DNA from 4 places in the Streptomyces sp. NPDC041129 genome. Region 3 is predicted to be linked to each of the others. Evidence: riboswitches for the same ligand, from Rfam matches in the RefSeq annotation. Region 3 holds a riboswitch; each other region holds the start of a gene.

What was found. A riboswitch is a leader RNA that binds a small molecule or an ion and turns the genes downstream of it on or off. The one in region 3 is predicted to bind cyclic di-AMP.
Region 1: another riboswitch for cyclic di-AMP. It lies ahead of ACZ6B1_RS32300 (M23 family metallopeptidase); the one in region 3 lies ahead of ACZ6B1_RS01725 (M23 family metallopeptidase).
Region 2: another riboswitch for cyclic di-AMP. It lies ahead of ACZ6B1_RS31765 (M23 family metallopeptidase); the one in region 3 lies ahead of ACZ6B1_RS01725 (M23 family metallopeptidase).
Region 4: another riboswitch for cyclic di-AMP. It lies ahead of ACZ6B1_RS16010 (transglycosylase family protein); the one in region 3 lies ahead of ACZ6B1_RS01725 (M23 family metallopeptidase).

What each region holds. Positions count from the first base shown of each region.
Region 1 covers NZ_JBVIYV010000014.1:18,121-25,591, forward strand. The annotation lists gene ACZ6B1_RS32295 (aldo/keto reductase) at 1-164, opposite strand, end outside; gene ACZ6B1_RS32300 (M23 family metallopeptidase) at 316-1,356, opposite strand; cyclic di-AMP (ydaO/yuaA leader) riboswitch at 1,366-1,532, opposite strand; gene ACZ6B1_RS32305 (PP2C family protein-serine/threonine phosphatase) at 1,747-2,952, opposite strand; tRNA gene ACZ6B1_RS32310 (tRNA-Met) at 3,153-3,226, opposite strand; gene ACZ6B1_RS32315 (dihydrofolate reductase family protein) at 3,293-4,426, opposite strand; gene ACZ6B1_RS32320 (MarR family winged helix-turn-helix transcriptional regulator) at 4,496-5,035, shown strand; gene ACZ6B1_RS32325 (GTP cyclohydrolase II) at 5,172-5,816, shown strand; gene ACZ6B1_RS32330 (SDR family NAD(P)-dependent oxidoreductase) at 5,910-6,689, opposite strand; gene ACZ6B1_RS32335 (NUDIX hydrolase) at 6,699-6,902, opposite strand; tRNA gene ACZ6B1_RS32340 (tRNA-Lys) at 7,011-7,083, opposite strand; gene ACZ6B1_RS32345 (amino acid permease) at 7,173-7,471, opposite strand, start outside.
Region 2 covers NZ_JBVIYV010000013.1:83,293-90,763, reverse strand. The annotation lists gene ACZ6B1_RS31780 (DNA gyrase/topoisomerase IV subunit A) at 1-59, opposite strand, end outside; gene ACZ6B1_RS31775 (M16 family metallopeptidase) at 342-1,736, shown strand; gene ACZ6B1_RS31770 (M16 family metallopeptidase) at 1,733-3,121, shown strand; cyclic di-AMP (ydaO/yuaA leader) riboswitch at 3,367-3,530, shown strand; gene ACZ6B1_RS31765 (M23 family metallopeptidase) at 3,543-4,298, shown strand; gene ACZ6B1_RS31760 (GntR family transcriptional regulator) at 4,499-5,194, shown strand; gene ACZ6B1_RS31755 (HPr family phosphocarrier protein) at 5,359-5,640, opposite strand; gene ACZ6B1_RS31750 (bifunctional acetate--CoA ligase family protein/GNAT family N-acetyltransferase) at 5,819-7,471, shown strand, end outside.
Region 3 covers NZ_JBVIYV010000001.1:398,637-406,107, forward strand. The annotation lists gene ACZ6B1_RS01720 (alpha-galactosidase) at 1-1,942, shown strand, start outside; cyclic di-AMP (ydaO/yuaA leader) riboswitch at 2,250-2,408, shown strand; gene ACZ6B1_RS01725 (M23 family metallopeptidase) at 2,413-3,363, shown strand; gene ACZ6B1_RS01730 (SGNH/GDSL hydrolase family protein) at 3,618-4,403, shown strand; gene ACZ6B1_RS01735 (TetR/AcrR family transcriptional regulator) at 4,522-5,112, opposite strand; gene ACZ6B1_RS01740 (glutamate dehydrogenase) at 5,179-6,360, opposite strand; gene ACZ6B1_RS01745 (MBL fold metallo-hydrolase) at 6,544-7,471, shown strand, end outside.
Region 4 covers NZ_JBVIYV010000004.1:83,877-91,347, reverse strand. The annotation lists gene ACZ6B1_RS16025 (nucleoside triphosphate pyrophosphohydrolase) at 1-218, shown strand, start outside; gene ACZ6B1_RS16020 (cytochrome P450 family protein) at 499-1,788, shown strand; gene ACZ6B1_RS16015 (transglycosylase family protein) at 1,937-2,968, shown strand; cyclic di-AMP (ydaO/yuaA leader) riboswitch at 3,145-3,317, shown strand; gene ACZ6B1_RS16010 (transglycosylase family protein) at 3,322-4,014, shown strand; gene eno (phosphopyruvate hydratase) at 4,354-5,661, shown strand; gene ACZ6B1_RS16000 (FtsB family cell division protein) at 5,784-6,260, shown strand; gene ACZ6B1_RS15995 (DUF501 domain-containing protein) at 6,343-6,882, shown strand; gene ACZ6B1_RS15990 (Ppx/GppA phosphatase family protein) at 6,879-7,471, shown strand, end outside.

The sequences.
Region 1 (7,471 bases), on a different contig from region 3:
TAGGAGTCGGCGGTGTCGACGAAGTTGCCGCCGGCGGCCGTGTAGGCGTCGAGGACGGCGAAGGAGGTCTTCTCGTCGGCGGTCCAGCCGAAGACGTTGCCGCCGAGGGCGAGCGGGAAGACCTCGAGGTCGGAGGATCCGAGTTTGCGCAGAGAAGCAGTCATGCCCTGTTACAACGATCACCCCGGTACCGCCCATTCCGGGATCTCGCGAACGGTGTGTGAACACGACCGGCCGCCCTGACACCGGGGTGGCGTCGGGGCGGCCGGGGAAGCGGTCCGAGGTGCCGGGCCGGTCAGGAGGCTCGGGGCCGGCTCAGGGGTTGAGGCCCTTGCCGTGCAGCCACGCCATCGGGTCGATGCCGGTGGCCGCACCGCCGGGGTGGACCTCCAGGTGCAGGTGCGGGCCGGTGACGTTGCCGGTGGCGCCGACGCGGCCGATGACGTCGCCGGTGCTGACCTTCTGGCCGACGGAGACGCTGATCGAGGACTGGTGGCAGAACCAGAGCTCGGTGCCGTCGTCGAGGGTGAGGATGGTGCGGTAGCCGTAGGAGCCGGCCCAGCCCGCCTCGGTGATGGTGCCGCTGTGGACGGCCTTGATCAGCGTGCCGGTGGGCGCGGCGAAGTCGAGGCCGGTGTGGTAGCCGGAGGACCACATCGAGCCGGCCTGACCGAAGGTCGAGGTGATCGTGTACGAGGACGTGGGCAGCGTGTACTGCTTGGCCAGCTCGGCCAGCCGCTCCTCCTCGGCCTTCTTCTTGGCGGCGGCCTCGGCCTCCTCCTTGGCCTCGGCGGCCTTGGCGGCGGCTTCCTTCTTCGCCTTGGCGGCCGCGTCGGCGGCCTGCTTCTCGGCGGCGGCCGCCGCTGCCGCTGCGGCCTTGGAGTCGGCCTTGCTCTGCTGCTGCTCGGCCTGGGCCATGATCCGGTTGCGCAGGGTCTCGCCCGCGTCGGAGCCGTCCTGGTCGCTGTCGGCGGCGGCGGTGGTGCCGACCGTGCTGAGCGAGGCCGTGGTGGCCTCGGACGCCTCTGAGTGGTCGTCGTCGAACAGGGAGCCGACGGAGGGCAGATCGGGCATCGAGATGGACACCGGCGGCTTTCCGGTGTGGGCGCTGGCCATGCCGCCCGCTCCGACGGCCGCTATGACGCCGACGCCGAGGACGGTGGAGCTGCGGGCGAGTCCGCCGCCGCGCTGCTTGGCGACGCGGTGCCGGCCGCGTACGGGGCGGATGGACTCCTCGGTGGGGTTCCACTCCTCCCAGGGGCCCTCTTCGGCGCGGTAGCCGCCGTAGCCGAATGTTTCGGTGTCACGCTGGCTGGGCACGAATGGGGCTTCGGGGGCAGGCCGGTTGGACGCCACGCGGGCGTACTCCTTTCCTTCCTCCGCCTACCGGGTTAGCTGACGGGTTCGGAGCAGGAAGGTCTCCTACGCGCGTATACGTGCCGGGAACCGGATCGGTTCACGGTGGCATCCGCGTGATTCACCCCAAGGTGGTGGTTCCCCGGTTCCCTTGCGGGATTCGGCGCGTGCGCACGGAGCCGCCTCTTGTGACGGCTGGGACGACCGCGCTGCGTTATCGAACGTTAATAGACCCACCTGTGAGATTCCAAGCCGTTCGGCTTGATCATTAATGTTCCCCAGGGTGGACGTACGCCGCACGACCGTGAAAAACGGGCGAGTTGACCTGCTTTCAGGAGTCAGCGGGTTTTTGATGGTGACTCAGCGGGCAAGCGGAGGGCTGCCATCCGATCACTGTTGGTCACATCGGCCGGGTCGGCGCACGGCCAGCAGCGCCATGTCGTCCGCCATGCCGCCCCCGGAGTGCCGCCTGACGTCGGCGGCGAGCCGGGTGAGCAGGGTGCGCGGATCGGGGAAGCGGCGCCCGGCGAGCCGGCGCGCCGGGTCGTAGAACCGGCCGTGGGTGTCACGGGCCTCGGTGAGGCCGTCGGTGTGGAGCAGCAGGGTGGCGCCGTCCGGGAAACGGGTCTCGGCCGCGCGGTCGGGCCACCGGCCGAGCTCGGCCATGCCGAGCGGCAACGCGGGCTCGTCCGCGGTCAGGGCACGCAGGGTGCCGTCGGCGTGCAGCAGCAGGGGCGGCGGATGACCGCGGTTGACGATCCGCACCACCCCCTCGCCGTGCGGCAGTTCGGCGAGCACGACGGTGGTGAAGCCCTCCAGCGCGTCGACCCCGTCGCGCCGGGTGCCCTCGCGGGCCAGCGCGCGCTCCAGCCGCCCGGCCACCGCCTCCAGCGTGGCCTCCTGCTCGGCGGCCTCCCGGAACGCCCCGATCACCACGGCGACGGCGGCGACCGCGCCCATGCCCTTGCCGCGCACGTCCCCGACGACCAGCCGTACGCCGTGCGGGCCGTCCTGCACCGCGTACAGGTCACCGCCGATGAACGCGCCCTCCTGCGCCGCCTCGTACCGGGCCGCGATGTCGAGGCCGGCGATGCGCGGGGCGGGCTCGGGCAGCACGGCCCGCTGGGCGGCCTCGGCGATCTCCCGGACGGAGGCGAGCCGCCGGTCGCCGAGGCGTACGACGCGGTTGATGGCGACGGCCAGCAGGGCGACCGTGGCCACGGTGACGACCTGGGTGACGGTGTTGACGTCCAGCCCCGGTCCGAAGTGGGCGTGCACCACATAGGTGGCGGCCAGGGCGGCCAGCCCGGTGAGGAGCGTGGTGCGCAGCGAGGTCAGGGGCGCGGCGACCAGCGGTGCGGCCGTGAAGAAGGGCACGGCGGTGAAGTCGCGCGGGGTGAGCAGGTCGTACAGGAGCCCGCCGGCGATGAGCAGGAGGGCGAGGAGGCTGGGCAGGGCGTGTGCGACGGGGCGGCGGCACCGCTCCGGAGGCACGGGCGCGGGGCCGGTACCGAGGCCCGGATCCGGGACGGGTCCGCCGGGGAGCCGGCCGCCCGCCCTGGCGTACGGGCTCTCCTCCACCTCACCAGGGCGCACTGCTGGTCTCCCGTGTCCTCGACGTACGACCAGCGTGGCGGGGGCGCGGGAGGCGGGCGACTGCTGTGGCCCGAGCGGATGACCTGCTGTGACGTACGCCACTCGACTCGCGAGGCGGCCTTCCCCGGGTCCGGCGGGAGTCCAGTGGGAAACACTCAGGGCCGGAATCCATGAACTGGATTCCGGCCCTGAGTCTTCAGTAGCGGGGACAGGATTTGAACCTGCGACCTCTGGGTTATGAGCCCAGCGAGCTACCGAGCTGCTCCACCCCGCGTCGTTGTGTCTCAAGCATACGCCATGCGCGGGGGTGCTCCGCACACACGTTTCCGCGCGGCGCCGGTCAGGGCAGCAGGTGGGCGTTCGGCGCCTTGGCCGGGCCCTCGTACTCGGGGAGCAGGACGACGTCCACGCCGGCGGCCGCCAGCACCCCGGTGCCGTCGGCCCCGGGTACGAAGGTGTCCGGCTCCCGCCAGGCCGTGACGACCCGGCGCACGCCCGCGCGCAGGATCAGCTCGGCACAGGGTGCGGGGCGGGAGGCGCGGCGGGAGCAGGGCTCCAGGCTGCTGTAGACGGTGGCGCCGGGCAGCCGGGGGTCGGCCGGGTCGAGCTTCGCCAGGGCCGCCTCCTCGGCGTGCACCACGGGGTCGCCGCCCTCGCGCGAGTGGCCCCGGGCCAGCTCGCTGCCGTCGGCGGCCACCACCACCGCGCCGACGCTGAACGCCGTGCGGGAGGGCGGGCACAGGGCGGCCAGCTCACAGGCGGTGGCCAGCCAGCGCCGGTCGGCGGCGGCCGGCGCCGAGCCGGTGCCGGGGGCGGTGGGTTCGTAGCGCATGAGGACGACGTCCTCGATCCGGCGGTACTCGGTGAGCCGGAGCCGGCCGCCCTGGTACTCCCCCGGGCCGAACAGGCGCGGAGCGGCCGGGTCGCCGACGAACAGCGGAGCGAGGACGAGCTGGAGCTCGTCGGCGAGGCCCTGCTGGAGGAGCTGGGTGTGGATGGTTCCGCCGCCCTCGACCATCAGGCGCCGCACCCCGCGCACGTCGTGCAGGTGCTCCAGCAGGGCGCGCCAGTCGAGCTCGGGGCCGAGGGGGACCACGTCGGCGGTCCCGCCGAGGGCGCGGGCGGCCCGTTCGGCGCCCCGGTCGGTGGTGTACACGAGCTTCTCGCCGCCGGTGTGCCAGAAGTTCGCGGCCGGGTCGAGGTCGCCGGAGGCGGTGACGGCGATCTTCAGGGGGTACGCGGGCCGGCCCTCGGCCACCCGGGCGGCGCGGCGGCCGGGCGAGTTGACGAGGAGCCGGGGGTTGTCGGCGCGGATGGTGCCGGCGCCGATCAGGATGGCGTCCACCGAGGCCCGCACCTCGTCGACGCGGTCGAAGTCGGCCGGACTGGAGAGCAGCAGCCGGTCGGGGCCGGTGTCGTCGAGGTAGCCGTCGAGGGAGACGGCGGCGGACAGCAGGACGTACGGGTACGGCATCGGCGCGCTCCCTCGCGAAGACTCCGGCGGAGTCTTGGTTCAAGTTTGAAACAAACTTACACTGGCGGCATGACGACCCGCTGGCTCACTCCCGAGGAGCAGCGCGCCTGGCGCGCCTACATCGCCGCCTCCCGGCTGCTGGAGGACGCCATCGACCGGCATCTCCAGCAGGAGGCCGGCATGCCCCACCTGTTCTACTCCGTGCTGGCCAACCTCTCCGAGGCACCGGACCGGCGACTGCGCATGACCGACCTCGCCGAGACGCTGAAGATCACCCGCAGCAGGCTGACCTACGCGGTGACCAGGCTGGAACGGGACGGGCTGGTGCGCCGGGAGGACTGCCGCTGGGACCGGCGCAGCAGTCTCGCGGTGCTGACGCAGGAGGGGATGGCCGTGCTGGAGCGTACGGCACCCGGACATGTCGAGACGGTCCGCACGACCCTGTTCGACCGGCTCACGCCCGAGCAGGTGGGGCAGCTGGAGGAGATCTGCGCCGGGGTGGCCCGGGTGCTGGAGGGGGAGGAGGCGGGGGCCGCGGCGGAGGACGTGCCGTGGCGGCGGCGGTCGTCGCCCTGTTCGGGGCAGCCGCCCGAGCCACCCCGGTCCTGAGCGCGGGCCGGGCGCGGGCGCCGGGTGGTGCCTCGCAAACGCGTTGCTTTAACTTTTAAGCATGCGGTAGGGTCCCGGACCGAGCTGCTGCTTCAAATCTGAAGCAGGTGCCAAGGGACGGAACCCGGAGGCCCGCATGACCGACACCCCCGCCGCCACCCCGCGCGCCCGAGTCCGGGTGCCGCTGCACTTCCACGACGGCTACCGCGTCGACGCCGAACTCGTCACCTTCCACGGTCTGGACGACGGCCGGGAGCACGTCGCCGTGGTCCTCGGCGAGCCCGGGGCGGTTCCGCTCGTGCGGCTGCACTCCGAATGCCTGACCGGGGACGTCTTCGGCTCGGCCCGCTGCGACTGCGGGCCCCAGCTCCGCGAGGCGGTCGAACGCATCGCCGAGCGCGGGGGCGTGCTGCTCTACCTCCGCCAGGAGGGGCGCGGCATCGGCCTGTACAACAAGCTCGACGCCTACGCCCTCCAGGACCAGGGCCTCGACACCTACGAGGCCAACGCCGCGCTCGGCCTCCCGGAGGACGCCCGCGACTACACGGCCGCCGCGCAGATGCTGCGAGCGCTCGGCATCGGGGAGCTGGACCTGCTCTCCAACAACCCGGACAAGGCCGAGCAGTTGCGCTCGCTCGGCGTCCTCGTCCGGGACCGGGTGCCGACCGGTGTCTTCACCACGGCCCACAACGTCCGCTACCTGCGCGCGAAGGTCCTGCAGACCCAGCACACGCTGCCGCTGGTCGAGTTGGACGTCCTGCCGGAACTGAGCGCGGGCTGAGCGGGGCCCGCACGGCGCCGGGTGGGGCCGAGCGGGGCCGAGCGGGGCCGGGTGGGGCCGGGTGGGGCCGAGCGGGGCCGGGTGGTTGCCGGACTAGTGCACGGACAGGCCGCCGTCGACGAAGACCGACTGGCCGGTGACATAGGCGGCCGCGCGGCTCGCCAGGAACACCGCGGCGCCCGCGAAGTCCTCGGCCAGGCCGTTGCGCCCCACCATCGTGCGGGCGGCGAGCGCCGCCACCCGCTCCGGGTCGGACGACAGACGGGCGTTGAGCGGCGTCATGACGAACCCCGGCACCAGCGTGTTGCAGGTGACGCCGTACGGCGACCACGCCTCGGCCTGTGACCGGGCCAGCGACTCCAGCGCGCCCTTGGAGACGCCGTAGGCGCCGCTCTGCACGAAGGCCCGGTGCGCCTGCTGGGAGGTGACATGGATGATCCGCCCGAAGCCGCGTTCGGCCATGCCGGGTCCGAACCGCTGTCCCAGCAGATAGGGCGCCTCCAGGTTCACCGCCATGGTGGCGTCCCAGACGTCCTCGCCCAGCTCGCTCATCGGGGGCCGCAGATTGATCCCGGCGCAGTTGACGAGGATGTCGGGCTCCCCGAACACCCCGGCCACCTCCTCGGCTGCCGCGCGCACCCCGTCGCGGGTGCTCAGGTCGGCGCTCACCCGGGCCGCCCGGCAGCCGTGGGCCGCCAGCTCCTCGACCGTGGCGGCGAGTTCAGCCTCCCGGCGCGCCACCACCACCACGCTCGCCCCGGCCCGCGCCAGGGCACCGGCGACGGCCCGCCCGATGCCGGAACTGCCTCCGGTCACCACGGCGGCCAGACCGTCCAGCGAGAACAGCTCCGACAGATACGCCCGCGAACTCATCCCCGCACCCTAGGACCCGCGGCGAGAGTCCCCAGGACCGCCCCATCCGTCGAGCGACACCTGGGTGGCGCCGCCGAGGTATCCGGAGAGCGCGCGGCGGATGCCGGGCACGCTGTTCTCCGGAAGCTCGTCGATGCCGGTCCAGCGGACCCGGGCGTGCTTGGCCGGTTCCCGGTTCGCGGGCTCTCCTCCGTCGGTCTGCGGGCGGGTCACGGCATGTCCCTCCGGCGGGCCGTCGGGCACCGGCCCGTGGTCGCGGAGAGCCCCGGGAAACGGCTCGCCCCCGGCTCGGTGTGTCGTTGAGCCGGGGGCGTCACTGCGTAGGCCCTGTGGGACTCGAACCCACAACCAATGGATTAAAAGTCCACTGCTCTGCCAATTGAGCTAAGGGCCCTGGCGATGTTGCCTGTCCGAGCATAGCCGGACGCGGCCGGGTCTCCGATCGGGTATTGCCGACCCGGCCGCGTCGGATGGGGGACGTGACTAGTTCTCGACCGGTTCGGCCGGCTCGGGGGTGTGGGTGCGGGCCGGCCGCAGGAACCAGTGGCGGGCCGAGGCCAGCCACCAGGTCGCGGCGAAGCCCAGGACGACGAGGACGGCGACCGGGGCGTAGTTGAAGGTCTTCCAGGTGACCGGGGAGACCTGGGGAAGCATGAACAGGACCGTGATGACGGCCACCCAGGTGACGGAGACCAGGCCGATCGGGACCGACCAGCGGCCCAGGTGCCACGGGCCCCGCTCGAAGGCGTCGCCCTTGCGGACGCGGAGGAAGGTCGGGACGA
Region 2 (7,471 bases), on a different contig from region 3:
AGGATCCTCTCCTCGTACGAATCGTCGGGCGGCGGGGTCTTCGTGCTGCGGCGGGCCATCGCTGCCGGCTCCTCCAGATTTCTGTTCGCTCGGGGTTGACGGGTCTGACGCGGACCATTGTGGACCGCGGCACTGACAACCCGGGCCGCGACCCGGTCCCCCGCGGTCCGGCCCGATGCCGGGAAGCCCTCCCACGGCACGCGGGACGCAGGCTACGCGATCCGCTGTGGACGTACGTCCGGCGGGAACTTCGCCGAGGCTCCGCACGCTTGCATACAGTGGCAGGACCGGCAGGAAAACCGCGGTTTCCATCAACCGCCTCCGCTCGCGAAGGGACGTACATGCCCATGGGTCACACGACCACAGCCGAGGCAGGCTCCGGGGGCCTGACAGCGACCGAGCACCGTCTGGCCAACGGTCTGCGCGTGGTGCTCTCCGAGGACCACCTGACCCCCGTGGCGGCGGTCTGCCTGTGGTACGACGTCGGCTCCCGCCACGAAGTCAAGGGACGTACCGGCCTGGCTCACCTTTTCGAGCACCTGATGTTCCAGGGCTCCGGGCAGGTCACGGGCAACGGCCACTTCGAGCTGGTGCAGGGCGCCGGCGGCTCGCTGAACGGCACCACGAGCTTCGAGCGCACCAACTACTTCGAGACCATGCCCGCCCACCAGCTGGAGCTCGCCCTCTGGCTGGAGGCCGACCGCATGGGCTCCCTGCTGGCCGCCCTGGACGAGGAGTCCATGGAGAACCAGCGGGACGTCGTCAAGAACGAGCGCCGCCAGCGCTACGACAACGTCCCCTACGGCACCGCCTTCGAGAAGCTGACCGCCCTGGTCTACCCGGAGGGCCACCCCTACCACCACACGCCGATCGGCTCGATGGCCGACCTGGACGCGGCCACCCTGGAGGACGCGCGCCGGTTCTTCCGGACGTACTACGCGCCCAACAACGCGGTGCTGTCCGTGGTCGGCGACATCGACCCGAAGCAGACCCTCGCCTGGATCGAGAAGTACTTCGGCTCGATCCCCGGCCACGACGGCAAGCCCGCGCCCCGCGACGGCTCGCTGCCCGAGGTCATCGGCGGCCAGCTGCGCGAGGTCGTCGAGGAGGAGGTCCCGGCGCGCGCCCTGATGGCCGCCTACCGGCTTCCGCACGACGGCACGCGCGACGCGGACGCGGCGGACCTGGCCCTGACCGTCCTCGGCGGCGGCGAGTCCTCCCGCCTGTACAACCGGCTGGTGCGCCGGGACCGTACGGCCGTCGCGGCCGGCTTCGGCCTGCTGCGGCTGGCCGGCGCGCCCTCGCTCGGCTGGCTGGACGTGAAGACCTCCGGTGACGTCGAGGTGCCGGTGATCGAGGCCGCGATCGACGAGGAGCTGGCCCGGTTCGCCGAGGAGGGCCCCACGCCCGAGGAGATGGAGCGCGCGCAGGCCCAGTTGGAGCGCGAGTGGCTGGACCGGCTCGGCACGGTCGCCGGCCGCGCCGACGAACTGTGCCGGTTCGCCGTCCTGTTCGGCGATCCGCAGCTCGCCCTGACGGCCGTCGAGCGCGTTCTCGAGGTGACCCCCGAGCAGGTCCAGGAGGTCGCCAAGGCCCGCCTGCGCCCGGACAACCGCGCGGTCCTCGTGTACGAGCCCAAGTCCCCGGAGGCCGTCGAGGACGCCGACGTCCCCGAGGACCCGGAGGCCGAAGCGACCGTGGAGGGCCGATACGACAACGAGGAGACGGCCAAGTGAGCGAGCTCGCCCCGATGGACTTCCACCCCCAGCCGCAGCCGGGCGAGGCCAGGCCCTGGGCATTCCCGGCCCCCGAGCGCGGCACGCTGGACAACGGCCTGACCGTGCTGCGCTGCCACCGCCCCGGCCAGCAGGTCGTCGCCGTCGAGGTGCTGCTCGACGCGCCCCTGGACGCCGAGCCGTCCGGCCTCGACGGCGTCGCCACGATCATGGCGCGGGCCTTCTCCGAGGGCACCGACAAGCACTCGGCCGAGGACTACGCCGCCGAGCTGGAGCGGGCCGGCGCCACGCTCGACGCGCACGCCGACCACCCCGGCGTCCGGCTCAGCCTCGAGGTGCCGGCCTCCCGCCTGGCCAAGGGCCTCGGCCTGCTCGCCGACGCACTGCGCGCCCCCGCCTTCGCGGAGAGCGAGGTCGAGCGGCTGGTGCGCAACCGGCTGGACGAGATCCCGCACGAGCTGGCGAACCCCTCCCGCCGCGCCGCCAAGGAGCTCTCCAGGGAGCTGTTCCCGGCCGCCGCGCGCATGTCGCGCCCGCGGCAGGGCACCGAGGAGACGGTCGAGAAGATCGACGCGGGCGCGGTCCGCGCCTTCTACGACCGTCATGTCCGACCCGCGACGGCGACCGCGGTCGTGGTCGGCGACCTCACCGGCATCGATCTGGACGCGCTGCTCGCCGACACCCTGGGCGCCTGGTCCGGCACCCCCGCCGAGCCGCGCCCGGTGCCGCCGGTGACCGCCGACGACACCGGCCGTGTCGTCATCGTCGACCGGCCCGGCGCCGTCCAGACGCAGCTCCTCATCGGCCGGATCGGCCCCGACCGGCACGACCGGGTGTGGCCCGCCCAGGTGCTCGGCACCTACTGCCTCGGCGGCACCCTCACCTCCCGCCTGGACCGCGTGCTGCGCGAGGAGAAGGGCTACACCTACGGCGTGCGCGCCTTCGGTCAGGTCCTGCGGTCCGCCCCGGACGGCACCGGCGCCGCGATGCTCGCCATCAGCGGTTCCGTGGACACCCCCAACACCGGACCGGCGCTCGACGACCTGTGGAAGGTGCTGCGCACCCTCGCGGCGGAGGGCCTCACCGACGCCGAGCGGGACGTCGCCGTGCAGAACCTGGTCGGGGTGGCGCCGCTGAAGTACGAGACCGCGGCGGCCGTCGCGAGCACCCTGGCCGACCAGGTCGAGCAGCACCTGCCCGACGACTTCCAGGCGACGCTGTATCAGCAGCTCGCGGCCACCGGCACCGTGGAGGCCACCGCGGCGGTCGTCAGCGCCTTCCCCGTGGACGGCCTGGTGACGGTCCTCGTCGGTGACGCGGCGCAGATCAAGGAGCCCGTGAAGGCGCTCGGCATCGGCGAAGTCACCGTCGTCACCGCCGAGTAGCGGCCGTACGGCGTCACGCGCGCGTGGGGACCTCGCGGCCGACGGGCCGTCAGGTCCCCATTGCGTGCGCGGTCCTTCCCGAAACGGGGGAGCCGCCCTTGTTCGAATGTCCGAATTGAGGCGGAGGTTGCCTGTCTGCCCTGTGGGATGCGCTACAAAAGACCGGATCCGTTTGGGTGCCGAAGACCGGGCCGCTTAGCGTCGTCCGGGCTGTCCGTCAGGCAGTGCGCCGCGCCCGCGGCACCGGACAGTCATCGCCGAGTCCCCGTACGGCGCGAGCCAGGGGAGCCGGGGACCCATCGCAGTCCCTGGGGTGAATCGGACGCCCGCGCGCGAGCGAGGGGGTCCGTAGGAGACCTTCCTGCTCCGAACCCGTCAGCTAACCCGGTAGGCGAGAGGGAAGGAAAGGACCAGCCACTTCATGGCGTTCATGTGCGCCTCCGGGAAGCACCGCAAGCCCGGCCGCGTCAAGCGCACCACCGCTCAGGCGGCGGGTGTAGCGGCCCTCACCACCACGGGTGTCATCGGCACCCTCGCGGCCTCCCCGGCGCTCGCCGCGGAAAGGCCAGTCGAGCAGACCGGTCTCACGCCGGTGATCAGCGTGAGCGACGAGGTCGCCGAGCAGATCGACGAGCAGGCCGCCGCCCAGACCCAGGCCGCCGAGCGCCAGGCGGCCGAGGAGGCCGCCGCAAAGGCGGCCGCCGCCGAGGCGAAGAGGGAACGCGAGGCCGCGGCGCGCGCCGCCCGTGAGGCCGAGCGCAAGCGCCTGAACGCCTTCGTCGCCCCGATCGTGCACTCGTACGTCTCCACGGCCTACCAGGCCAGCAGCTCCCTGTGGTCCTCCGGCTCGCACACGGGCATCGACTTCCACGCCGCCAGCGGCACCTCCGTGCACGCGGTCGGCGCCGGCACCGTCGTCTCCACCGGCTGGGGCGGGGCGTACGGCAACCAGATCGTGATCCGGATGGCCGACGGCATGTACACCCAGTACGGCCACCTGTCGTCCATCGGCGTCACGGTGGGCCAGAAGGTGATTCCGGGCCAGCAGATCGGCCTCTCCGGCGCGACCGGCAACGTCACCGGCCCGCACCTCCACTTCGAGGCCCGCACGAGCCCCGAGTACGGCTCGGACGTCGACCCCATCGCCTACCTCCGCAAGCACGGCGTGAACGTCTGACCCCTCCCGCGCGGACAACCGAAAGCCCCGGCTCACCGAGCCGGGGCTTTCGCCGTTTTCGAGGGCGTCCGTCAAGCCGTCCGGCCAAAAAGTATGCATGGATTCCGGCTCGCCGTCGGAAATTCCGCTCCCTTGGAATAGAGTCACGGATCAACACGTCCATCGTCGGCGTTTCACGGGGATTAAGGCGGAGGTCGGTCATGCGTATTCCGGCGCACTCGGTGTGCACGGCGATCCGGGACGACATCGTCGCAGGTGTCCATGAGCGCGGCGGCCGGCTCACCGAGGAAGTCCTGGCCCGCCGCTACGGCGTCTCGCGTGTCCCCGTCCGTGAGGCCCTGCGCACCCTGGAGGCGGAGGGCTTCGTGGTGACCCGGCGGCACGCGGGCGCGTGCGTGGCCGAGCCGACCGATCAGGAGGCCGCCGACCTGCTGGAGATGCGCATGCTCCTGGAGCCGCTCGGCGCCTCCCGGGCCGCCCAGCGGCGCACCGAGGCCCATCTGAAGGTGCTGCGCGGCCTCGTCAGGCTGGGCCAGGAGCGGGCCAGGAGGGGCAACAGCGAGGATCTGCGCGCGCTGGGGGGCTGGTTCCACGAGACGCTCGCCCAGGCATCCGGCAGCCCCTCGCTGACATCGATGCTGACCCAGCTCCGGCACAAGATCGCCTGGATGTACGCGGTGGCGGCCCCACCGAGCCCGGTGGACTCCTGGGCCGAGCACGGCGCGATCGTGGACGCGGTGGCCCGCGGCGACGGCGAACGCGCGCGTGCGCTCACGGCTCTGCACACCGAGCGCGCGACGGTCGCGCACCGGTTGCGCTTTTCCGGCGGCGAGGGCCGCCCGGACCGTGTGAGGACTTCGCAACATCCTGTAAACATGTCGGGCCCGCGGCATTAACACGAGGGCCGTATACAAAGAGGGGGGAATTCTGGGGCGGCGTATTTCCGCTGCCCGAATTTCCCGTGCGGCTTTCCCGTGCGACCCATTCGGCCGGTGAAACGGCGGAGCCGTGCCGCCCGGAAAGGGGTGGCACGGCTCCGGTGTTTCTCGTGAGCTCGCGCTCAGACCGTCTCGGGCAGTTCCTCGAGGCCCTCGGCGACCAGCTTGGCCAGACGGTCCAGGGCGATGTCCGCGCCCTCGGCGTCGGAGGCGAGGACGATCTCCTCGCCGCCCTGGGCGCCCAGACCCAGAACGGCCAGCATGGAGGCCGCGTTGACGGGGTTGCCCCCGGCCTTGGCGATCGTCACCGGGACGCCTGTGGCCGTGGCGGCTCGGACGAAGATGGAGGCGGGGCGGGCGTGGAGGCCCTCGGCCCAGCCGACGTTGACGCGGCGCTCAGCCATGTGTTGCTGCCCTTCGGTGTTCAGGGTTGTCTAGACCAGTTTCCCATATCGCGAAGCGTGCCCCGAGCGGTCCTGTGTCCCGCTGCGGTGTGCCGCCGGACCGCGGCCTCGATCCGGCTTGTCGTCCTCCACAGACTGCCTCGCGACGTCGCCGTACGCGAGCCGTACCCTGGGGCGCATGCAGAGCCCGGCGGACCGGCAGGACCGGCACGAGTACCCCGCTCACTGGGAGGCGGACGTGGTGCTGCGCGACGGGGGTACCGCGCGCATCAGGCCCATCACCGTTGATGACGCCGACCGCCTGGTCAGCTTCTACGAGCAGGTCTCGGACGAGTCGAAGTACTACCGCTTCTTCGCGCCGTACCCACGTCTGTCCGCCAAGGACGTCCACCGCTTCACTCACCACGACTTCGTGGACCGGGTGGGACTCGCAGCCACGATCGGCGGCGAGTTCATCGCCACCGTACGCTACGACCGCATCGGCGCCGACGGCATGCCCGCGTCCGTGCCCGCCGACGAGGCCGAGGTGGCCTTTTTGGTCCAGGACGCCCACCAGGGCCGCGGCGTCGCGTCCGCCCTGCTGGAGCACGTCGCGGCCGTCGCCCGCGAGCGGGGCATCCGGCGCTTCGCCGCCGAGGTGCTGCCCGCCAACACCAAGATGATCAAGGTGTTCACGGACGCCGGATACACCCAGAAGCGCAGCTTCGAGGACGGCGTCGTACGGCTGGAGTTCGACCTCGAGCCCACCGACCGCTCGGTCGCCGTACAGCGCGCGCGGGAGCAGCGCGCCGAGGCCCGCTCGGTACGCCGGCTGCTGGCGCCCGGCTCCGTCGCCGTCGTCGGCGTCGGCCGCACGCCCGGCGGAGTCGGCCGCGGCGTCCTCGGCAACATCCGGGAGGCCGGCTACCGGGGCGGGCTGCACGCCGTGAACAAGGCCTTCGCCGAGGACCTCGAGGAGGTCGACGGGGTGCCCGCGCACCGCTCGGTGCGGGACATCGAGGGCCCCGTCGACCTCGCCGTCGTGGCCGTCCCGGCCGAGCACGTGCCCGCGGTCGTCGCCGAGTGCGGCGAGCACGGGGTGCAGGGACTCGTGGTGCTGTCCGCCGGATACGCCGAGAGCGGGCCCGAGGGACGCGAGCGGCAGCGGGCCCTGGTGCGGCAGGCGCGCGCGTACGGCATGCGGATCATCGGACCCAACGCCTTCGGGATCATCAACACCGCGCCCGGCGTCCGGCTGAACGCCTCGCTGGCCCCGGAGATGCCCCGGGCCGGCCGCATCGGCCTGTTCGCCCAGTCCGGTGCCATCGGCATCGCCCTGCTGTCCCGGCTGCACCGGCGCGGCGGAGGGGTCACGGGCGTCACGGGTGTGTCCACCTTCGTGTCGTCCGGCAACCGGGCCGACGTCTCGGGCAACGATGTCCTCCAGTACTGGTACGACGACCCCGACACCGACGTCGCCCTGATGTACCTGGAGTCCATCGGCAACCCCCGCAAGTTCAACCGCCTCGCCCGGCGCACGGCGGCGGCCAAGCCGCTGGTCGTGGTGCAGGGGGCCGGATCCGCGCCACAGGGACACGCGGTACGGGCGACGCGGCTGCCGCCCGCGACCGTGTCGGCGCTGCTCCGGCAGGCCGGCGTCATCCGGGTCGACACGATCACCGAGCTGGTCGACGCGGGCCTGCTGCTGGCCCGGCAGCCGCTGCCCGCCGGGCCCCGGGTGGCGATCCTCGGAAACTCCGAGTCGCTGGGCCTGCTGACGTACGACCGCTGTCTCGCGGAGGGACTGCGGCCCTCACCCCCGCTGGACCTGACCACCGCCGCGACCGCGGAG
Region 3 (7,471 bases):
CGCCTACCGGCCCTTCGAGTCCCCCCTCGACGGCCGCGAGGAGTACCCCGTCGAGGGCGGCCCCCGCTTCGTCCGCCCCGCCCTCAGCGTGCGCACCGACGAGCGGCGCGGCACCGAATGGCGCTTCGTGTCGTACGAGTGCGACAGGGACGGGACGGGAGACGGCGCCGACGGCGCGGAGCTGCGGCTGCGCTTCGAGGACGACGGACTGGCGATCACGCTGTACTACCGGATGCGCGGCGACGTCGTGGAGCGCCGGGTCACCCTGGAGAACGGCGGGCGCACGCGCGTGGAGCTGCTGCGCGCCGACGCCGCCACCTGGACCCTGCCCGAACGGGACGGCTGGCGACTGTCCCAGCTGCACGGCCGCTGGGCCGCTGAGTCCCTGCTCACGCGCGCGCCGCTCACCCACGGCGAGAAGGTCATCGGCAGCCGCCGCGGCCACACCGGCCACCAGCACCTGCCCTGGGTCGCCCTCGACGCCGACGCCACCGAGGAACGCGGCGAGGTCTACGGCTGCGCTCTGGGCTGGTCCGGCTCCTGGCGGATCGCCGTCGCCCAGCTCCCGGACGCGCGCGTGCAGATCACCGGCGGGGCCGGCCACGACGACTCGGGCCTGCTGCTCCTGGGGCCGGGGGAGTCGTACACCACCCCCGTGTTCGCGGGCCTGTGGAGCGACGGCGGCTTCGGCGGGGCCAGCCGGACCTGGCACGCCTATCAGCGCGCGCATGTGATCCCGGACGCCGAGCGGGACCGGCCGGTGCTGTTCAACTCCTGGGAGGCGACCTTCTTCGACATCTCCGAGGAGCAGCAGGCGGCGCTCGCCCGGCGGGCGGCCGGCCTCGGCGTCGAGCTGTTCGTGGTCGACGACGGCTGGTTCGGGGCCCGCACCAGCGACCGGGCCGGACTCGGCGACTGGACGCCCAACCCCGACCGGTTCCCGCACGGCCTCAAGCCCCTGGCGGACCAGGTGCACGACCTCGGCATGCGGTTCGGCATCTGGGTCGAGCCCGAGATGGTCAACCCGGACAGCGACCTGTACCGCGCCCACCCCGACTGGGTGCAGTACCAGCCCGGCCGCAGGCGGACGGAACTGCGCAACCAGCTCGTCCTCAACCTCGCCCGGGAGGACGTCCAGGAGTATCTGTGGGAGCGGCTGGACACCCTGCTGTCCGGCGCTCCGATCGACTATGTGAAGTGGGACTTCAACCGCTGCTTCACCGACGCCGGATGGCCGGGCGAGCCGTATCCGCAGCGCCTGTGGGTGGACCACGTCCGCGCGCTGTACGCCCTGCTGGACCGGCTGCGCGCCGCCCACCCCCGGGTCGCCTTCGAGTCCTGCTCGGGCGGCGGAGGCCGGATCGACCTCGGTGCGCTGAGCCGCACCGACCAGGTGTGGACCTCCGACAACACCGACCCGCTCGACCGGCTCGCCATCCAGCACGGCTTCAGCCAGATACATCCCGCGCGCGTGATGGCCGCCTGGGTCACCGACAGCCCGAACACCCAGCTCAACGGCAGGGCAACCTCCTTGCGCTTCCGGTTCGTGAGCGCCATGGCGGGCGTCCTCGGGGTCGGCGGCGACCTCACCGAGTGGACCGACGAGGAACTGGCCGAGGCCCGGGGCTGGGTGGCCCTCTACAAGGAGATCAGGCCGCTCGTCCAGCGGGGCGACCTGTACCGGCTGCGGCCCCCGGTGGGCGGCCTGAGCGCCGTCCAGTACGTACTCGGGGGCGAGGCGGTGGTCCTGGCCTGCCTCCAGGCGCAGAACTACGGAGAGCCGGTGCCGCGCCTACGGCTGCGCGGGCTCGACCCGACGGCATCGTATGAATGCCTCAAAACGGGCGAAGTGCATCGGGGTGCCGTCCTGCTGCACCACGGACTGCCGACCGGGCTGCGTGGCGACCTGGACGCGGTGGTTATCCGCCTGCGCCGCATCTGATGCTTCTGTCCCAATTGCCGCCTTCATTCCAACTCGGCCCGGAGTAAAGGCACCTGGGGGAGTGGTGCGTGAGGAGCGTCATAGCCGTGACCGTCCGCTGTTCGTCATGTCCACCTAATTCCCCAAGAGGGGCGGGAATTTGAATCGACGGCGCGGGTGGGAATTCACGCACGGTGACCACGAATTTCCCATTTGGATCTTCTGGCACCTGAACGCCGGGAATCGGGCGCTTGTTTCCGTGCGTCCCGCTCGCTTACGTTCGCCAGCAATCCGGACGGAACGCCGAATCCTGCCGCCGCCCGGAGTCCCACACACATGACCCGTGCCCGGCAGGAGCGGGGGACCCACCAGGTACGACGGCCTGTCCCGGTCTCCGCGACAGGCTCGGGGTGCAGCCGCGCACCGCGCGGCCGGGCAGCTCCAGCCCGAACCCGACAGCTCACCTCGCAGGCGCCGGAGAGGAATGCGTCATGCCCGCGAAGGGTAAGCACCGCCGTCCCAAGGCTCAGCGTTTCACCCGTTCCATCGCCGTCGCCGGAACCGGCGGCGCCGCACTGGCCCTGCCCCTGCTGGGCGCCACCGGGGCGCACGCCGCCACCGCGCAGCCCGTCTCCGCAAAGGCCGTGCAGTCCGTGGAGAAGACGGCGGCCGGCAAGACCGCCGCGCAGAAGGCCTCCGGCGTCCGCAGCTACACGGTGAAGTCCGGCGACTGCCTCGCGAAGATCGCCGGTGAGCAGCGCGTGAGCGGTGGCTGGCACCGGCTCTACGCGGACAACCGGCAGGCCGTCGGCGAGAATCCGGCGCTGATCCACCCGGGTCTGAAGCTGTCGCTCGGCAAGAAGGCCGCCGCCCCGACCCGCACCGAGTCCCCCGCCCCCTCGCGGGCCTCACGGTCTTCGGACGCCCGGGCGGCGGCCCCGGCGAAGGCCGCCCCGGCCGCCCCTGCCACGCAGGCGGTGTCCCGCGCCACCCAGGCGGCCGAGGCCGCCCCCGCCACCCAGGCCGCCCCCGTGACCGGCTACACCCTCCCGGTCGCCGCACCCACCGTCGGCACCGCCTACCACGTGGCGGGCAGCATGTGGTCCAGCGGCTACCACACGGGCGTCGACTTCGTCGTCCCCACCGGCACCTCCCTGAAGGCCATCGGCGCCGGCACCGTCGTCTCCGCCGGCTGGGGCGGCGCGTACGGCAACCAGGTCGTCATCAAGCTGAACGACGGCTACTACGCCCAGTACGCCCACCTCTCCCAGCTCTCGGTGTCGGCCGGTCAGACGGTGACCGCCGGCCAGCAGGTCGGCCTGTCCGGCGCGACCGGCAACGTGACCGGCCCGCACCTGCACTTCGAGATCCGCACCACGCCGAACTACGGCTCTGACGTGGACCCGGTCGCCTACCTCCGCTCGCACGGCGTCGCCCTCTGAGTCACCCGCGCCGAGGGACGCGCTGCGCGCAACCACCTGCCTGACACGCCTCCGAAGGCCGGGCCCCCGATCCCCGGGTCCGGCCTTCGGTGTGTCCGGACGGTTCCCTTGCCGGCCTTATTCCTGGATTGGCAAACTCTTTAAGGGTGTCTCATCTCACCGCTCGTCAACCCCTGCCTACGGTCGCGTAAGTCACATCCGAAGGTGAATCATGGTCCGACGTGGCAGACGATTCGAAGAGTGACAACACATCAGTGATCGGGTCGTACGTAGCGGTGGGGGACAGCTTCACCGAGGGCGTCGGCGACCCCGGGCCCGACGGGGCGTTCGTGGGCTGGGCCGACCGCTTCGCGGTCCTGCTCGCCGACCGGCGGCCCGAGGGCGACTTCACGTACACCAACCTCGCGGTCCGCGGGAAGCTGCTCGACCAGATCGTCGAGCACCAGCTCCCGAAGGCCGTCGAACTGGCCCCGGACCTCGTCTCCTTCTGTGCGGGCGGCAACGACATCATCCGGCCCGGCACCGACCCCGACGAGGTGGCCGAGCGCTTCGAGCGCGCGATCGCCCCCCTCGCGGCGGCCGCGGGCACGGTGATGGTGACGACCGGCTTCGACACCCGGGGTGTGCCGGTGCTCAAGCATCTGCGCGGCAAGATCGCCACCTACAACGGGCACGTCCGCGCCATCGCCGACCGGTACGGCTGTCCCGTGCTCGACCTGTGGTCCCTGAGGTCCGTCCAGGACCGCAGGGCCTGGGACAACGACCGTCTGCACCTCTCGCCCGAGGGGCACACGCGCGTGGCGCTGCGCGCCGGTCAGGCCCTCGGCCTGGAGATCCCGGCCGACCCGGAGCAGGCCTGGCCGCCGCTCCCGCCCCGGGGCACCCTGGAGATCCGCCGGGACGACGTCCACTGGGCCCGCGAGTACCTCGTCCCGTGGATCGGCCGCCGGCTGCGCGGCGAGTCCTCCGGGGACCACGTCACGGCGAAGGGTGCCCTTTCGCCGGTCGACATCAAGATGCGCATCGCGGCGGTCGCCTGACCCCGACGCGCGGCGTGAGTGCCCGTACCGCTGTCCCGGCGGTACGGGCACTCACGCGTGCCCGCCGGACCCGGCCCGCGTTCCCGGCCGGGGCGCTCCGGCCGGTGGATTCCACCCGCTACAGGCCCAGTTCCCGGGCCAGGGTGTCGTTCACCCATTCCTGTGCGCGGGCGCGTGGCACCGCGCCCGGGTAGGACGTCAGCTGTACGGCCAGGCCGTCGAGCAGGGCGGTGAGCCGCAGGGCGGTGCCCGTCGGGTCGGGGCAGGTGAACTCGCCCGCCGCCACGCCCTCGGCGATGACCTCGGCGATCGCCGCCTTCCACTGCTGGTCGAGGTCCCGGGTGACCGCCCGAAGGGCCGGCTCGCGCAGCGACACCGCCCAGCCCTCGATCCACAGCCGCCAGCCCTTGGCCTGGCCCGTGGGCGCGTACCAGCGCACGGCGGCGCGCAGCCGGCGCAGCGCGGAGGTCCGCCGGTCCAGCAGCGCGCGCAGACGCGCGAGATCGTCCTCGGCCGCGTAGGCGAAGGCGGCGGCCACCAGCTTCTCCTTCGTCGAGAAGTGGTACAGCACCAGCGCGTTGCTCACCCCGAGCGCCGAGGCCACGTCGGCGATCCTGACCGCCGCCACGCCCCGCGCCTCGATCTGCCCGATGGCGGCCCGCAGCATCTCCTCCCGCCGCTCGGCCACGCTCAACCGCACTCTCGCCACGCGGTCACACTAGTCCGTCCGCCGGACGCCGCCCCAGGGCCCCGACGGCCCCGGCGCCCGCCGGGGTCAGCGGTACCAGCCGAAACGCCCGGCGATCACCGGCAGCCGGTCCGCCACCAGGGCGTGGGCGGCGGCGCGCGGAGTCGTCCCGTCCGCCCGCGCGCGGTCCAGCACCGTGCCGGTCAGGGCACGCATCGAGCGGCGGATGTGGGCGAACGCCTCGTCGGCGTCCGGGCCGACGTCGCCGAACAGCGTCCACCACCACCAGGCGTTGGTGGCGGAGTTGACCACCACGTCCGGCAGCACCGTCACCCCGCGCGCGGCCAGCAGCCGCTCCGCCTCCGGCACTACGGGCATGTTGGCGGCCTCGACGATCCAGCGGGCGGTGATCCGCTCCTGCCCGGCGGTGTCGACCGCGTACGAGACCGCCGCCGGCACCAGGACCTCGGCGTCCGCCGACAGCCAGGCGTCGCCGGGCAGCTCACGGTCGGCCGGGCGCAGTACGGAGCGGTCGAGCGTGCCGTAGGCGTCCCGCGCGGCCAGCAGTGCCTCCACGTCGAGGCCGTCCGGGTTGGCGACGGTCCCCTTGACGTCGGCCACGGCCACCACCGTCAGACCGGCGCGCGCGAGGAAACGCGCCGTGGCCCCGCCCATCGTGCCCAGCCCCTGCACGGCCACCCGGGTGCCCCGGTACGGCACCGATGCCCGGTCCAGGGCCGCCAGCACCGACTCGGCGACCCCGCAGCCGCCCGCAAGCTCGTCCAGGCCGATGCCGTCCACCCGCACCGCGAAGGCGTCAGCGAGCCGCGCCCGGGCCGCCGGCTCGTCGTCCAGCAGCGGGAACACGGCCTGGACGGTGGAGACCAGGCCGGCCTCGACGGCGGCCCGGTCCACCAGGTCCTGGCTGAGGCCCAGATCCTCGCCGGTGGTCCAGCAGCTCTCGATGTACGGCCCCATCGCGCGCAGATAGCGCACCAGCAGCCCGTAGGCCGCCGGATCCCGCGGATCGCAGTCGATGCCCCCCTTGGCGCCGCCGAGGGGGACGTAGCGGGCCTCCGGGTCGTAGTGCAGGGCCTCCTTCATCGTCATGCCGCGCGCGAGACCGGTGACCTCCTCCAGCGTGCAGCCGGCCCGCATGCGCAGCCCGCCGCTGGCCACGCCCCGCACCAGCCGGTCGACGACCAGGAAACCCTGCCGCCCGGTGACGTGGTCGGTCCACACGAGCGACATGAGGGGGGCGGCGGTCATGGGGGCTCCCGGAGGTCGGCTACTGAACAGCGGGTCAGTATCCGCAGCCGCCGGGCCGCTGTCAAAGCGCCGTGCGGGCCGTCTCGGCCACCCGGTGGGGGCGGGGCGGTGCGGCGGGCGGCGCCGCGCTGTCGGAGGGGCCGACCATAATGGAGGACCTCAGCGACTTCACTGGAGGTAACCGTGACCGGTTGGCGTTCTAAGGGCCCCGGGCTCGGCGCGCTGCAGCCCGAGGCCTTCGGCGCGCAGCCGCGCGGTGAGCGCCTCGCCCGGATCCGCCGTTCCCCGCACTTCAGGGACGGCGTCTTCCAGAACCCGGGCTGCACCGCCCGAACCCGGCCCTCCGGCTCCACGCTCGACCTCGCCAAGGTGTTCCTGGACAAGGACACCCGGCCCCTGCGCTCCCCGGCCGGCACCATCCCGGTGCACGCCACCACCCTCGCCGACCTCGCCAAGCCGCCCACGACGGGGCTCCGGGTGACCTGGTTGGGCCACTCCAGCGTGCTCGTGGAGATCGACGGCCACCGCGTCCTGTTCGACCCCGTCTGGGGCGAGCGCTGCTCCCCGTTCCCCTTCGCCGGGCCCAGGCGGCTGCACCCGGTGCCGGTGCCGCTGGCCGCGCTCGGCCCGGTCGACGTGGTGGTCATCTCGCACGACCACTACGACCACCTGGACATGCCCACGATCAAGGCGCTGGCCGGCACGGACACCGTGTTCGCCGTGCCGCTGGGCGTCGGCGCGCACCTGGAGCACTGGGGCGTCTCGGCGGACCGGCTGCGCGAACTCGACTGGCACGAGTCCACCAAGGTCGGCGGCCTCACCCTGACCGCCACCCCGGCCCGCCACTTCTGCGGCCGCGGTCTGCGCAACACCCAGCACACCCTGTGGGCGTCCTGGTCCGTCGCCGGCGAGGAGCACCGGATCTACCACAGCGGTGACACCGGCTACTTCGATGGCTTCCGGGACATCGGCGCCGCGCACGGCCCGTTCGACGTCACGATGATCCAGATCGGCGCGTACAGCGAGTTCTGGCCCGACATCCACATGACTCCCGAGGAGGGCCTGCGCGCCCATCTCGACCTCCAGGGCGGCACCCCGCACGGCGTACTGC
Region 4 (7,471 bases), on a different contig from region 3:
GCGTCCCTCTCGGCCAGCCCGGCCTCGCCCTCGCCGCCAAGCTCGCCTCCCGCACCCGCACGGCGGGACTGGAGGTGCCGCTGCCCGAGGGCGAGGGCATCGGCTACGAACTGCTGGCCCTGGCGGTCCGCGCGGAGGCCGACGGCGTGGACCCGGAGGCGGCACTGCGGGCGGCGGCGCGGGTGTACCGGGACGCGATACGCGCCGCCGAGAGCTGACCCCTCAGCCGAGCGCGGTGACGGCGCCTCAGGTCGGTGCCGTGGCCCCGGGGCAGGCACGGACGGCCGGGGGCCGTCCGGGCACCCCGGGGCTCACGACCGGTGGAGCAGGCGCGTCGGGATATCCACGGGAGACGGCCGAGCGCGGTGACGCCGGCGCCGCGTGGGCCTTCGCCCGCGCGCTGCGCGACTGAGCCGGCCACCGGATGCGGCGGGCCGCCGCCGGCGGTCACGCGGCGGCCGGGGCGGAGCCGGCGTCCGCGACCGATACCGTCGAGGAGTGACCGACCAGCCCGCCCCGCCCCGCACCGCCCCGGAACTGTTCACCTGGGAGTTCGCCGCCGATCCCTACCCCGCCTACGCCTGGCTGCGCGAGCACGAGCCCGTGCGCCGGACGCGGCTGCCGAGCGGGGTCGAGGCCTGGCTGGTCACCCGGTACGCCGACGCCCGGCAGGCCCTCGCCGACCAGCGGCTGAGCAAGAACCCCGCGCACCACGACGAGCCCGCGCACGCCAAGGGCAAGACCGGTATCCCGGGCGAGCGCAAGGCCGAGCTGATGACGCACCTGCTGAACATCGATCCGCCGGACCACACCAGGCTGCGCAGACTGGTCAGCAAGGCGTTCACGCCCCGCCGGGTCGCCGAGTTCGCCTCCCGGGTGCAGGAGCTGACCGACGACCTCATCGACGGCTTCGCGAGGACGGGCTCCGCCGACCTCATCCACGAGTTCGCCTTCCCACTGCCCATCTACGCCATCTGCGACCTGCTCGGCGTCCCGCGCGAGGACCAGGACGACTTCCGTGACTGGGCCGGGATGATGATCAGGCACGGCGGAGGACCGCGCGGCGGGGTCGCCCGGTCGGTGAAGAAGATGCGCGGCTACCTCGCCGAGCTGATCCACCGCAAGCGTGCGGCACTGCCGGCCGAGCCCACCCCGGGCGAGGACCTGATCTCCGGCCTCATCCGCGCCTCCGACCACGGTGAGCACCTCACCGAGAACGAGGCCGCCGCGATGGCCTTCATCCTTCTGTTCGCCGGCTTCGAGACGACCGTCAACCTCATCGGCAACGGCACCTACGCCCTGCTCACCCACCCCGAGCAGCGCCACCGGCTGCAGGACTCCCTCGCCCGCGGCGAACAGGGCCTGCTCGAGACCGGTGTCGAGGAACTGCTGCGCTACGACGGCCCGGTCGAGCTGGCCACCTGGCGGTTCGCCACCCAGCCGCTCACCCTCGGCGGGCAGGACATCGCGGCCGGCGACCCGGTGCTCGTCGTCCTCGCCGCGGCCGACCGGGACCCGGAGCGGTTCGCCGACCCGGATGTCCTCGACCTCGCCCGCGAGGACAACCAGCACCTCGGCTACGGCCACGGCATCCACTACTGCCTCGGCGCCCCGCTCGCCCGGCTGGAGGGCCGGACCGCGCTCGCCACGCTCCTCACCCGCCTCCCCGACCTGCGGCTCGCGGCCGATCCGGCCGATCTGCGCTGGCGCGGCGGGCTCATCATGCGCGGGCTGCGCACCCTGCCCGTGGAGTTCACCCCGGCCGCGGAACAGGCCGTACAACCCTGAACGTGAAGGGCGTTCAACTTTGTGATCTTCACGTGATCTGTGCGGCATGAACTTGTGACAAGTGATCGTATGCCTATACGTTCACCCATCAGCGCGGCCCGAGCATTACGCGCCGCGCCGGTCCCGCTGTCGCACGAAAGGCTTCCGCATGCTCTCCGGGAACGGTCGTCACCGTCGCCCCCGTCAGGCTCCGGCTCTTCTCGTCGCGGCCGGAGTGACCGGCTCCGCCATCGCCATCCCGCTCCTCGGCGCCGCGAGCGCCAACGCGGCCGACGGCACCACCTGGGACAAGGTCGCCGAATGCGAGAGCGGCGGCTCCTGGAGCGCCGACACGGGCAACGGGTACTACGGCGGGCTGCAGATCTCACAGGACGACTGGGACGCCTACAGCGGCACCAAGTACGCCGCCACCGCCGACCAGGCCAGCCGCTCGCAGCAGATCGCCGTCGCCGAGAAGATCCTCGCCGACCAGGGCACCACGCCCTGGACCACCTGTGCCCTGCTCTCCGGTCTGACCTCCAACTCCGGATCCCTGGACGTCGACACGGGTGTCGGGGGCTCCGGGAAGTCCGACGCGGACCAGGACGAGTCGGGCGACTCCTCCGGCTCCACGGACTCGTCCGGTTCCACCGATGATTCCGACTCGTCCGGTCTGCCGGATTCCTCCTCGTCGCCCGACTCCTCCTCGGGCTCGGCGGACAAGTCGCCCTCGGGTGCGGACAAGGGTGCCGGTTCCAAGGGGTCGGGCAAGAGCACGGATGCCCCCAAGTCCGACAAATCCGCATCGCCGAGCGCCGAGACGTCGCAGGGGAGCGAGTCCGCGACCGCGGAACCCGCTGTGGAGGACTCGGACAATTCATGGCAGACCGGCGGTTCTTGGAGCCTCGTCGACACCGGAGCGCTCAGCAGTGGCGGACGTCACCGCGGGGGTAGTGCGGACGAAAGCGTGACAAACGGTCAGAGCGCCGCCTCGTCGGGCAAGCACGCCTCCCGCGGGGCGGACGCCTACACCGTGCATGAGGGCGACACCCTGGCCTCCATCGCCGACTCCCTTGACGTGGACGGTGGATGGCACGAGCTCTACTCCCTGAACAAGAAGGCCATCGGCGCCGACCCGAACCACATCTCCGCCGGTCAGACCCTGGAAGTCGGTAGCGAAACGGGCCAAAAGCAGCGGTAGTTGACGCCCGTATTGGTCGTCGATGTCCGTTTCGGGGAAAGTGTGGGATGAGTCTCAGAAGCCCTGATCGTCTTTGAAATTCCCTCGATCGCGTGTCTACGGTCATGACCGCTCGTCACCACGAGCCCCGGCTGTCGCAACGCCGAATCCTGCCAGCGGCCGCCCGGGAACAGTCGTCGCGTAATGCGCCGTAGGCAGGAGCGGGGGACCCAAGGTAAGTGCCGGAACCAGCGGTCGCGCTGGAACCGGCTAGGGGTGGAGCCGCGGCCCGCGAAAGCGGGCCCGCGGCCGGGCAACTCAACCGGCCCGAACCCGACAGCTCACCTCGCAGGCGTCGGTGAGGGGATCCATCCATGCTGTTCTCCAGCAAGGGCAAGCACCGTCGTCCGTCCAAGGCCACCCGTGCCATCGCGCTGGCCGGTGTCACCGGCGCCGCCGTCGCCGCCCCGCTGATGGCGGCCGGCAACGCCTCCGCCGCCACCACCTCCGAGTGGGACGCGGTCGCCCAGTGCGAGTCCGGTGGCAACTGGTCCATCAACACCGGCAACGGCTACTACGGCGGTCTGCAGTTCTCCGCCTCCACCTGGGCCGCCTACGGCGGTACGCAGTACGCCGGGCAGGCCGACCAGGCCTCCAAGGCCCAGCAGATAGCCGTCGCCGAGAAGGTCCTCGCCGCCCAGGGCAAGGGCGCCTGGCCGGTGTGCGGCAAGGGCCTGTCCAGCACCCCCAACAACGGCTCCGCCCCGAGCGGCTCCTCCAAGAGCACCTCCTCGGGTAGCACCGCCAGCCGCTCCACCGACCAGCAGGCCGCCTCCCGCTCCAGCGAGCGCCCGGCCGCGAGCGCGAAGAAGACCGTCACCACCCCGACCGGCAAGAAGGTCAAGAAGGGCGACGGCGAGTACAAGGTGGTCAAGGGCGACACCCTCGGCACCATCGCCGAGAAGCACAAGGTCGACGGCGGCTGGCAGAAGCTGTTCAAGCTGAACAAGGACATCGTCGAGGACGCCGACCTCATCTACCCGGGCCAGCAGCTGCACCTGAAGTGACACCTGGCTCCGACCGGAACCACAGTGCCCTCACAAGGCCGTCCCCCAGGCTGAAGGCCGCGTGAGGGTCATTCCCCCCGTCCCCCACGGGCTCCCCGCCCCGGTGCGTTTTCCCCCGTACGCACCGGGGCGGGGCTGTGTTTTCCCCGGCCCTTCCCCTCTTCGTTCGCGGGACCTCACCCGGACCCCTTTGTTCCGGGCAGGAACAATGGGTACCGTCTCCCTGTCCACGGGACGGTCGGTCGGTGGCCGACGCCCCTTGGACGGTTAGGCTCTAGTCGCAAGGCAGAGCCGTAAGGCACCCCGCCCCGCACTTCCAGCGTCACATCCAAGAAGGAGATGCTCGTGCCGTCCATCGACGTCGTCGTAGCCCGGGAAATCCTGGACTCCCGAGGCAACCCCACGGTCGAGGTCGAGGTCGGCCTCGACGACGGCAGCACGGGTCGTGCCGCCGTTCCGTCCGGTGCCTCCACCGGTGCCTTCGAGGCCATCGAGCTCCGCGACGGCGACCCCAACCGCTACCAGGGCAAGGGCGTCGAGAAGGCCGTCCTCGCCGTCATCGAGCAGATCGGCCCGGAGCTGGTCGGCTACGACGCCACCGAGCAGCGCCTGATCGACCAGGCGATGTTCGACCTGGACGCCACCGACAACAAGGGCTCCCTCGGCGCCAACGCCATCCTCGGCGTCTCCCTCGCCGTCGCGCACGCCGCCTCCGAGGCCAGCGACCTCCCGCTGTTCCGCTACCTGGGCGGCCCGAACGCGCACCTGCTGCCGGTGCCGATGATGAACATCCTGAACGGCGGCTCGCACGCCGACTCCAACGTGGACATCCAGGAGTTCATGATCGCCCCGATCGGCGCGGAGTCCTTCTCCGAGGCCCTGCGCTGGGGCACCGAGGTCTACCACACGCTGAAGAAGGTCCTGAAGAGCAAGGGCCTGTCCACCGGCCTCGGCGACGAGGGCGGCTTCGCCCCGAACCTCGGCTCCAACCGCGAGGCCCTCGACCTCATCCTCGAGGCCGTCAAGGAAGCCGGCTACGCGCCCGGCGAGCAGATCGCCCTCGCGCTCGACGTCGCCGCCTCCGAGTTCTACAAGGACGGCAAGTACCTCTTCGAGGGCAAGGAGCGCTCCGCCGCCGAGATGACGGAGTACTACGAGGAGCTCGTCGCGGCCTACCCGCTCGTCTCCATCGAGGACCCGCTGTTCGAGGACGACTGGGCCGGCTGGAAGATCATCACCGACAAGCTCGGCGACAAGGTCCAGCTCGTCGGTGACGACCTGTTCGTCACCAACCCCGAGCGCCTCGCCCGCGGCATCGACGAGGGCGCCGCCAACGCCCTGCTGGTCAAGGTGAACCAGATCGGCTCGCTCACCGAGACCCTGGACGCCGTCGAGCTGGCCCAGCGCAACGGCTTCAAGTGCATGATGTCCCACCGCTCCGGTGAGACCGAGGACGTCACCATCGCCGACCTGGCCGTCGCCACCAACTGCGGCCAGATCAAGACCGGTGCCCCGGCCCGCTCCGAGCGCGTCGCCAAGTACAACCAGCTCCTGCGCATCGAGGAGATCCTCGACGACGCCGCGGTGTACGCCGGCCGCAGCGCGTTCCCGCGCTTCCGCGGCCACACCGAGGTCTCCAAGGGCTGACCTCCGCCGGGCCGATCCGAACGGGACGGCCCGGGTATCAGCCAGTCGTACGTACGTCCCCGTACCCGGTCCCGTACCGTGTGCGGGGACGTACGCACGTGGAAGGGGAGGCGGAGAGCCAGATGGCCGTCAAGGACCGGGACCGTTTCTCCACCGCCACCAGGCTGCGCGCCCTCGGCGAGCAGACCGCGGCCAGGGTCTACCGCTCCCAGACCAAACGGCAGGCCCGCCGCTCCCGGCTCACCGGCCGCGCGGCCCTGCTGGCACTGGTGCTGTGCTCGCTGATCGTCGCCCTCGCCTACCCGATGCGGCAGTACGTCTCCCAGCGTGCCGAGATCTCCGACCTCCAGCGGGAGCGGGGGCAGGCCCGGCAGCGCGTAGAAGAACTGCGTGACCTCAAGGCGCGCTGGCAGGACGACGCCTACGCCGAGCAGCAGATCCGGCGCCGGCTGCACTACGTGATGCCCGGGGAGACGGGCTACGTCGTCGTCGACCCGGGCGAGGCCAGGCAGTCCCGCGCCGACCTCGGGGCCGCCCACCGGCCCTGGTACGCGAACGTCTGGGACGGGGTCGACAAGGCCGACGCCTCCGACCAGTGACCGGACCCCGGCCGGCCACCGGCCGCCACCAGTAACCGGCCCGCGGGCCGGCCTCCGACAGAAAGCCACCCTGAAAGCAGTCATGGAAACGCCTCCGCCGCCCACTCCGCGCACCGAGCCCACCGACGCGGACGTCGAGGCCTTCAAGCAGCAGCTGGGCCGCCCGCCGCGGGGCCTGCGGGCCATCGCGCACCGCTGCCCCTGCGGCCAGCCGGACGTCGTGGAGACGGCGCCCCGGCTGCCCGACGGCACGCCCTTCCCGACGACGTACTACCTGACGTGCCCGCGCGCCAACTCGGCGATCGGCACGCTGGAGGCCGACGGCGTCATGAAGGAGATGACCGAGCGGCTGGGGACCGACCCGGAGCTGGCCGCCGCCTACCGGGCCGCCCACGAGGACTACATCCGGCGCCGGGACGAGATCGAGGTGCTGGCGGGCTTCCCGAGCGCCGGCGGCATGCCGGACCGGGTGAAGTGCCTGCACGTGCTGGTGGCCCACTCGCTGGCCGCCGGGCCGGGCGTGAACCCGCTCGGCGACGAGGCGATCGCGATGCTCCCCGAGTGGTGGAGCAAGGGTCCGTGCGTGACGCCGTGCGAGCCGGCCGGGGAGGACGAGAAGTGACCCGCGTGGCCGCCGTCGACTGCGGTACGAACTCCATCCGCCTGCTGGTCGCCGACGCCGATCCCGTGACCGGTGAACTCGTCGAACTGGACCGGCGGATGACGATCGTGCGGCTCGGCCAGGGCGTCGACCGCACCGGCCGGCTCGCCCCCGAGGCGCTGGAGCGGACCTTCGCCGCCTGCCGTGAGTACGCCGAGGTCATCAAGGAGCACGGCGCGCAGAGGATCCGCTTCGTGGCCACCTCCGCCTCCCGGGACGCCGAGAACCGGGACGACTTCGTGCGCGGCGTCGTGGACATCCTCGGCGTCGAGCCCGAGGTCATCACCGGCGACCAGGAGGCCGAGTTCTCCTTCACCGGCGCGACCAACGAGCTCAGGGGCCACGACCACCTGCCCCGCCCCTACCTCGTGGTGGACATCGGCGGCGGCTCCACCGAGTTCGTCGTCGGCGACGACCACGTACGGGCCGCGCGGTCGGTGGACGTCGGCTGCGTGCGGATGACCGAACGGCACCTGGTGCACGAGGGCGAGGTCGTCGATCCGCCCACCGAGGAGCGGATCGCGGCCATGAGGGCGGACATCGAGGCCGC